Constrictibacter sp. MBR-5: one gene and its partner. The protein of the gene in region 1 binds, or shares a complex with, the protein of each later gene. Links are inferred from orthologs where the notes say so. Each region holds a gene or a part of one and is shown on either strand. Other genes may lie near its edges.

Region 1 (3,688 bases):
CGAACAGATTCATGCTGGCACAGGATACGCGGGCTCCGGTCGTGGCCATGCGAGAACGAGAGGGGTGAGGCGGCTTCGCTCTCTCGCTCTCGTCGAGATCTTCGACAAATGCGGAAAGATCGGACTGTAGCGCGCGAGAGATCCCCCACCGCCTTGAACATCAACATCCCAGGCAAGCCGCCGGTGATCAGGCCAAAGATCGCCCCGGCAGCTTTACCGAGCATGGTGCGGCCTTCGACATCGAGACCCCGTATGATCCCCAACACGCGCTCCCTCGCAACCGCAGCGCCGCAAACTCAGAGGGTCGCACGCTCGATGCTGAGACAACGTTAATCGGCCCCTCCACTTCGAATGGTCCCCTTTTGTTCTTTTTTCCCGCTTTTGCCCCGGCCCTCGCCGCCCTATCTTGCGCAGTCTCGGCACCGTGCTTCGAAGGCGTTCCCCGCCCATGACCTCCAAGACCGACGGCTCCCGGATCGACGGCCCGAAGATCACGGTGCGTGGCGCCCGTGAGCACAATCTGAAGAACGTCGACGTCGAACTGCCGCGCGACAGGCTGGTCGTCGTCACCGGCATGTCCGGCTCCGGCAAGTCGACGCTCGCCTTCGACACGATCTACGCCGAGGGCCAGCGCCGCTATGTCGAGAGCCTGTCGGCCTATGCGCGCCAGTTCCTGGAGCTGATGCACAAGCCCGACATGGACTCCATCGAGGGCCTGTCGCCGGCGATCTCGATCGAGCAGAAGACGACCTCGCGCAACCCGCGCTCGACGGTCGGCACGGTCACCGAGATCCACGACTATATGCGCCTGCTCTGGGCGCGGGTCGGCGTCCCCTACTCCCCCGCCACCGGCCTGCCGATCGAGAGCCAGACCGTCTCGCAGATGGTCGACCGCGTGCTCGCCATGCCGGAGGGCACGCGCCTCTACCTGCTGGCGCCCATCGCGCGCGGCCGCAAGGGCGAGTTCAAGAAGGAACTGGCCGAGCTGCGCCGCAAGGGCTTCCAGCGCGTCAAGGTCGACGGCGCCATGCACGAGATCGAGGAGGCGCCGAACCTCGACAAGAAGCGCAAGCACGACATCGAGGTGGTGGTCGACCGCATCGTCGTCCGCCCCGACATCGCGACGCGCCTCGCCGCGAGCATCGAGACGGCGCTGGAACTGGCCGACGGCATCCTCTTCGCCGAGAACGCCGACGGCGGCGAGATCACCATCTTCTCGGCCAAGTTCGCCTGCCCGGTCTCCGGCTTCACCATCGAGGAGATCGAGCCGCGCCTCTTCTCCTTCAACAACCCCTACGGCGCCTGCCCGGTCTGCAGCGGCCTTGGCTCACAGAAATATGTCGACGCCCAGCTCGTCGTACCGGACGAGCGCCTGTCGCTGCGCGACGGCGCCGTGGCGCCGTGGAAGAATTCGAGCTCGCAATATTACGACCAGACGCTCGACAGCCTCGCCCGGCACTACCGCGCCAGCATGACCACGCCCTGGCGCGACCTGCCGGAGGAGCTGCGCCAGGCCGTCCTGTTCGGCTCGGGCAAGGACCCGGTCGAGATGACCTACAATGACGGCCTGCGCAGCTACACGGTGAACAAGCCGTTCGAGGGCGTCGTGCCGAACCTGGAGCGGCGCTGGAAGGAGACCGACAGCGCCTGGCTGCGCGAGGAGCTGGAGCGCTACCACAGCGCCGCCCCCTGCGAAGCCTGCGGCGGCCACCGCCTCAAGCCCGAGGCGCTGGCGGTGAAGATCGACGGCCGCCACATCGGCGAGGCGAGCGAACTGTCGGTCGCCGACGCCCAGGTCTGGTTCGCCGCCCTGAACGACCGCCTCACGCCGAAACAGCTCGAGATCGGCACGCGCATCCTGAAGGAGATCAACGAGCGGCTCGGCTTCCTCGTCAATGTCGGGCTCGACTATCTCAGTCTCGCCCGCGCCTCGGGCACGCTGTCCGGCGGCGAGAGCCAGCGCATCCGCCTCGCCTCGCAGATCGGCTCCGGCCTGACCGGCGTGCTCTACGTCCTCGACGAACCGTCGATCGGCCTGCACCAGCGCGACAACGAGCGCCTGCTCGCGACCCTGGAGCGGCTGCGCGGCCTCGGCAACACGGTCATCGTGGTCGAGCACGACGAGGACACGATCCGCGCCGCCGACTGGGTGATCGACATGGGCCCCGGCGCCGGCGTCCACGGCGGACAGGTGGTGGCCGAGGGCACGCCCGCCGACATCATGGCCTCGCCGCAGAGCCTGACCGGCCAGTACCTAACCGGCGTGCGCCGGATCGAGGTGCCGGCCGTGCGGCGCAGGGGCGACGGCCGCGCCATCACGGTGCGCGGCGCGCGCGAGCACAATCTGCAGGGTATCGACGCCACCTTCCCGCTCGGCACGCTCACCTGCGTCACAGGCGTATCCGGCGGCGGCAAGTCGACGCTGGTCATCGAGACGCTCTACAAGGCCGTCGCCAAGCGCCTGCACGGCGCGCGCGAGCATCCCGGCGCCCACGACGGCATCGACGGCCTGGAATATATCGACAAGGTCATCGACATCGACCAGTCGCCGATCGGCCGCACGCCGCGCTCCAACCCCGCCACCTATACCGGCGCCTTCACGCCGATCCGCGACTGGTTTGCCGGCATGCCGGAGGCCAAGGCGCGCGGCTACAAGGCCGGCCGCTTCTCCTTCAACGTGAAGGGCGGCCGCTGCGAGGCGTGCCAGGGCGACGGCGTCATCAAGATCGAGATGCACTTCCTGCCCGACGTCTACGTCGAATGCGACGTCTGCAAGGGCAAGCGCTACAACCGCGAGACGCTCGACATCAAGTTCCGCGGCCGTTCGATCGCCGACGTGCTCGACATGACCGTCGACGAGGGCGTCGAGGCGTTCCAGGCCGTCCCGTCGATCCGCGACCGCCTGACCACCTTGCAGCAGGTCGGCCTCGGCTACGTGAAGATCGGCCAGCAGGCGACCACCCTGTCGGGCGGCGAGGCGCAGCGCGTCAAGCTGTCCAAGGAACTCGCCCGCCGCGCCACCGGCCGCACCCTCTACATCCTCGACGAGCCGACCACCGGTCTGCATTTCGAGGACGTGCGCAAGCTGCTGGAGGTGCTGCACACCCTGGTCGAGCAGGGCAACACGGTGCTGGTCATCGAGCACAGCCTGGAGGTCATCAAGACCGCCGACTGGATCGTCGACCTCGGCCCCGAAGGCGGCTCCCGCGGCGGCCGCATCGTGGCCTCGGGCACGCCCGAGGACGTCGCGGCTGTAGCGGAGAGCCACACGGGGCGGTTCCTGGCGCCGTACCTGCGCACGAAGGGGAAGCGCAAGAGGGCGTCCTGAGGGCGCCTACTTCAGCGCCGCCTCGTAGTCCGCCGGCCTGAACCCGACCAGCAGCCGCCCCTTCAGGTCGAGCACCGGCCGCTTGATCATCGAGGGCTGCGCCAGCATCAGGGCCAGCGCCTTGGTCTCGTTCAGATCCGCCTTGTCCGCCTCCGGCAGCTTGCGGAACGTCGTGCCCGCGCGGTTCAGCAGGGTCTCCCAGCCGACCTGCCCGGCCCACCCCTCCAGCGTCGGTCGGTCGATCCCCGCCGTCTTGTAGTCGTGGAAGGCGTAGGCGACGCCCCGCTGGTCGAGCCAGGCGCGGGCCTTCTTCATCGTGTCGCAGTTCTTGATGCCGTAGACCGTCACCGTCATGTCCGC
Region 2 (4,403 bases), on another replicon or contig:
TCGCGACGGACGAGGAACGCGAGGCCGTCGTGGCGGAGGACGCGGGCGCCCGACGGATGGGCGTCCAGGGCGTCCCGCTGTTCATCGTGGCCGGCCGCTACGCCGTCTCCGGGGCGCAGGAGCCGGAATATTTCATGCCTGTCTTCGACCTCGCGCTGAACGGCGGCGACCGGTCGGCCGCCGAGTAGCACGGGCAGCCGGTCCGGGAGGGCCCCGTTACGAGGCCGCCTTGCGCCGGGGCGGCTCCGCCTCCGCCGCCTTGGCGATCGAGGCCAGCGCCTGGAGCAGCTTCTTCACGCCCTTCAGCCGCTGCTTCGCGTCTTCCCAGGCGCGCTGGTAGACGAGCCGGTGGTCCGGGCGCAGCTTCGCCGTGCCGGCCTGCCGCGTGATGAAGTCGATCAGCCCGCCGGGATTGGCGAAGCGGCTGCCGCGGAACGATACGACCGTGCCTTTCGGCCCGGCGTCGATCTTCTCGACCCCGGCGATGCGGCACAGCCGCTTGATCGCGACGATCTCCAGCAGGTTCTCGACCTCGGGCGGCAGCGGTCCGAAACGGTCGACCATTTCGGCGGCGAAGGCGTCGATCTCGCGCCGGTCCTCCAGGGACGCCACGCGGCGGTAGAGACCGAGGCGCACCGAGAGGTCCGTCACGTAGGCGTCGGGGATGAGGACGGAGCTGCCGATGTTGATCTGCGGCGACCAGACGTCTTCCTTCTCGGCCGCCAGGTCGCCCTCACGCGCCTGGGTGACCGCCTCTTCCAGCATCTGCTGGTAGAGCTCGATGCCCACCTCGCGGATGTGGCCCGACTGCTCGTCGCCGAGCAGGTTGCCGGCACCGCGGATGTCCAGGTCGTAGCTCGCCAGGGTGAACCCGGCGCCCAGCGCGTCCAGCGTCTGCATGACGTGCAGCCGCTTCTCCGCCGCCTTGGTCACCTGCCGCTTGGGCGGCAGGGTGAGATAGGCGTAGGCGCGCACCTTGCCGCGACCGATGCGGCCGCGCAGCTGGTAGAGCTGCGCGAGGCCGAACATGTCGGCGCGATGCACGATCAGCGTGTTGGCCGTGGGGATGTCCAGGCCGGATTCGACGATGTTGGTGGATACGAGGATGTCGAACGAATGCTCGTAGAAGCCGCTCATCACGGCCTCGAGCTCGCTCGGCGCCAGCCCACCGTGCGCGACCGCGATCTTCACGTCGGGAACGAGCTTCTTGATCTCCTCCACCACCTCGGCCAGGTCGCGGACGCGCGGGCAGACGTAGAAGATCTGGCCGCCGCGGAAGCGCTCGCGGGTGATCGCCTCGCGCACGATCAGCGGGTCGAACGGTCCGACGAAGGTGCGGACCGCCAGCCGGTCGACGGGCGGCGTCGCGATGATGCTCATCTCGCGCACGCCGGACAGCGCCAGCTGCAGGGTCCGCGGGATCGGGGTGGCCGTGAGCGTCAGCACGTGCACGTCGGCGCGCATCTGCTTAAGGCGCTCCTTATGGGAGACGCCGAAATGCTGCTCCTCGTCGACGATCAGCAGGCCGAGATTCTTGAACTGGATCGACTTGGCGATCAGGGCGTGGGTGCCGACCACGATGTCGACCGTCCCGTCCGCCACGCCCTTCTTCACCTTGGTGGCGTCCTTGGCGGAAACCATCCGCGACAGCTGTTCGACGCGGATCGGCAGGCCGGCGAAGCGCTCGGAGAAGGTCTTGTAGTGCTGGCGGGCGAGCAGCGTCGTCGGCACGACGACAGCCACCTGCAGCCCGGCCATCGCGGCCAGGAAGGCGGCACGCAATGCCACCTCGGTCTTGCCGAAGCCGACGTCGCCGCAGACCAGCCGATCCATCGGCCGACCTGAGGCGAAGTCGTCGACGACATCCTCGATCGCCTTCATCTGGTCGTCGGTTTCCGGATAGGGGAACCGCGCGCAGAACTCGTCCCAGAGGCCTTCCGGCGGCGTCAGCGTCTCGCCGGTCCGCACCTGGCGCTGCGCGGCGACGGCGATCAGCTGGTCCGCCATGTCGCGGATGCGCTGCTTCAGCTTCGCCTTGCGCGCCTGCCACTGGGCGCCGCCGAGCTTGTCGAGCTGGACGCTGCTCTCCTCGGAGCCGTAGCGCGACAGCACCTCGATGTTCTCGACAGGCACAAACAGCTTGTCGTTGCCGGCATAGACGACGCGCAGACAGTCGTGCGGCGCGCCGCCGGCATCGATCGTCTCCAGGCCCTCGTAGCGGCCGATGCCGTGGTCGATGTGGACGACGAGGTCGCCCTCCGAGATCTCCGACAGTTCGGTGAGGAAGCGTTCGGCGCGGCGGCGCGAGCGCGGCCGGCGGCCCAGGCGCTCGCCGAGAATGTCCTGCTCGGTGAGGATCGTCAGGCCCGGCGCGCGGGTGCCGTGATCCAGGTCGAGCACCGCGAGCGCCGTCGCCGCGGCCGGCAGCGCCTGCACCTCCGGCCATGTCTGGGCGGGATGCAGGTTCTCCAGGCCGTGCTCGCGCAGGAGATTGGCGAGGCGGTCCCGGGAACCGGCGGTGTAGGCGGTGACGAGCACGCGCTGGCCGGACGCCGCCTCGGCCACCGCGCGCTTGACCGCCGCGGTGAAGACGTTGGCCTTGGGGTCGGCGCGCGCTTCGGAGAAGTCCGGCGCGGGCCGTCCGCCGGCATCGGCGACGCCGGCCTCGCCGGATACGGCCGAGGACAGTTCCAGCACCGGCCGGGAGGCGATGCGCTCCTCCCATTCCGCCTTGTCGAGATAGAGCCCCTCCGGCGGCGCCGGGCGATAGACGCCGTCGCCGCTGTCGCTGCCCATCATCGAGCGCCGGGCGCCGTAATGGTCGGCGATCATGTCGAGCCGGGCGTCGCGCGCCTCCGCGGCCTGCTCGTCGAGAATGACGGGCGCGTCGGGCAGATAGTCGAAGAGCGTCTCCAACTCGTCGTGGAAGAGCGCCAGCCAATGCTCCATGCCGGGGTGCCGACGGCCGGCGCTGATCGATTCGTAGAGCGGGTCGTTGCCGGCGACCGCGCCGAATAGCGCACGATAGCCGGTGCGGAACCGCTGGATCGACGCCTCGTCGAGCAGGATCTCGCTGACGGGCATGAGTTCGAAGCCGTCGCGCTTCGCCGTCGTCTTCTGCGTCAGCGCGTCGAAGCTGCGGATGCCGTCGACCTCGTCGCCGAACAGGTCGAGCCGCACCGGCTCGGCGGAACCCGGCGGGAAGATGTCGACGATCCCGCCGCGCACTGCGAACTCGCCCGGCTCCATCACCGTCTCGGTGCGCGCATAGCCGTTGCGCCCCAGGAAGGCGGTCAGCGCGTCCAGGTCCAGCCGGTCGCCCATCTTCACGGCAAAATGCGCGGCCCGGAACATCTCGCGCGGCGCGACACGCTGCACGACGGCATTGACGGTCGTCACGACCAGCAGCGGCCCGTGGTCGCCCCGCGCGGCGCGGGCGGCCAGCTGCGACAGCGTCTCGATGCGGCGGCTGACGACCTCGCCGTTCGGCGACACGCGGTCGTACGGCAGGCAGTCCCAGGCGGAAAAGCCGGTGGTCGGCAGGTCGGGCGCGAAGAAGGCGGCGGCCTCGCGCAGCCGCACCATCCGCTCCTCGTCGCGCGCCACGAACAGAACCGGCCGGCCCGCCGCCTGGGCCGCCCGGACGATCAGAAGTGCCGCATAGCCCTCGGGCGCGCCGCCGAGACGGCTTCGCCGCGCCTTGGAAAGATCAATATCGATCAATGTCTTGTGCCGAGATGTCGAACTTCAGCAGGAGCTTCGTCACGGGGCTCTCCACATTCCCCGGCACGGCCGCGCGGCCGCTGATCCAGTCGAAGATTTCCGGGTCCGGACAGTCCAGAAGCTGTTCGTAGGCGTCGAGTTCCGCGTCGCCGAACGTGTCGAGATACCGGTCCGCGAACCGGCCCAGAATGAGGTCCGATTCCTTGGTTCCCCTGTGCCAGCTCTGAAACTTCAGTCGCTTTCGCCGGATCTCGATCGGTTGGTCCATCGGGTTCTCCCAGGCTGTGTGACAGGATATAGAGGCGGTCTGCGCCGCTGTCAGCAGGAGGCGCGCTCCCGGATCGGCCCGAATGCGCCCGCAAAGTCTCTTCCCGCTCTTCGCACCGCTCACCGCCCTCCCTGGCGTCGGGCCGCGCGTCGGCCCGCTGCTGGAGAAGCTCGCGGGCGAACATGCGGTCGACCTCTGCTGGCACCTGCCGACAGGCATCGTCGACAGGCGGCACGCGCCGCACATCGCCGACGCCGAGCCCGGCCGGATCGTCACCCTCACGGTCACGGTGGAGCGGCACCTTCCGGGAGCCAGCCGGCGGCATCCGTACCGGGTACGGTGCGCGGACGACACCGGTTTCCTCCACCTCGTCTTCTTCCATGCCCGCCGCGACTATCTGGAGAAGCTCCTG

Evidence for each region.
Region 2: the proteins of uvrA (region 1) and mfd are in contact, whole or in part, in a crystal structure (PDB 4DFC), measured with the Escherichia coli proteins. The link is inferred for Constrictibacter sp. MBR-5 from one-to-one orthologs.

The regions. Positions count from the first base shown.
Region 1 is NZ_JBEPTK010000001.1:585,247-588,934, forward strand. Bases 146-3,528 are described here. They hold uvrA (excinuclease ABC subunit UvrA), read left to right. Parts: upstream 146-448; coding sequence 449-3,328; downstream 3,329-3,528. Other genes in these bases: ABIE65_RS02760 (ArsC family reductase), read right to left, coding at 3,335-3,528. Also shown: more of ABIE65_RS02760, read right to left, coding at 3,529-3,682. UniProt on the Escherichia coli protein: The UvrABC repair system catalyzes the recognition and processing of DNA lesions. UvrA is an ATPase and a DNA-binding protein. A damage recognition complex composed of 2 UvrA and 2 UvrB subunits scans DNA for abnormalities.
Region 2 is NZ_JBEPTK010000006.1:171,301-175,703, forward strand. Bases 17-4,114 are described here. They hold mfd (transcription-repair coupling factor), read right to left. Parts: upstream 3,724-4,114; coding sequence 217-3,723; downstream 17-216. Other genes in these bases: ABIE65_RS14790 (DsbA family oxidoreductase), read left to right, coding at 17-188; ABIE65_RS14800 (FAD assembly factor SdhE), read right to left, coding at 3,710-3,991; recG (ATP-dependent DNA helicase RecG), read left to right, coding at 4,074-4,114. Also shown: more of ABIE65_RS14790, read left to right, coding at 1-16; more of recG, read left to right, coding at 4,115-4,403. UniProt on the Escherichia coli protein: Couples transcription and DNA repair by recognizing RNA polymerase (RNAP) stalled at DNA lesions. Mediates ATP-dependent release of RNAP and its truncated transcript from the DNA, and recruitment of nucleotide excision repair machinery to the damaged site.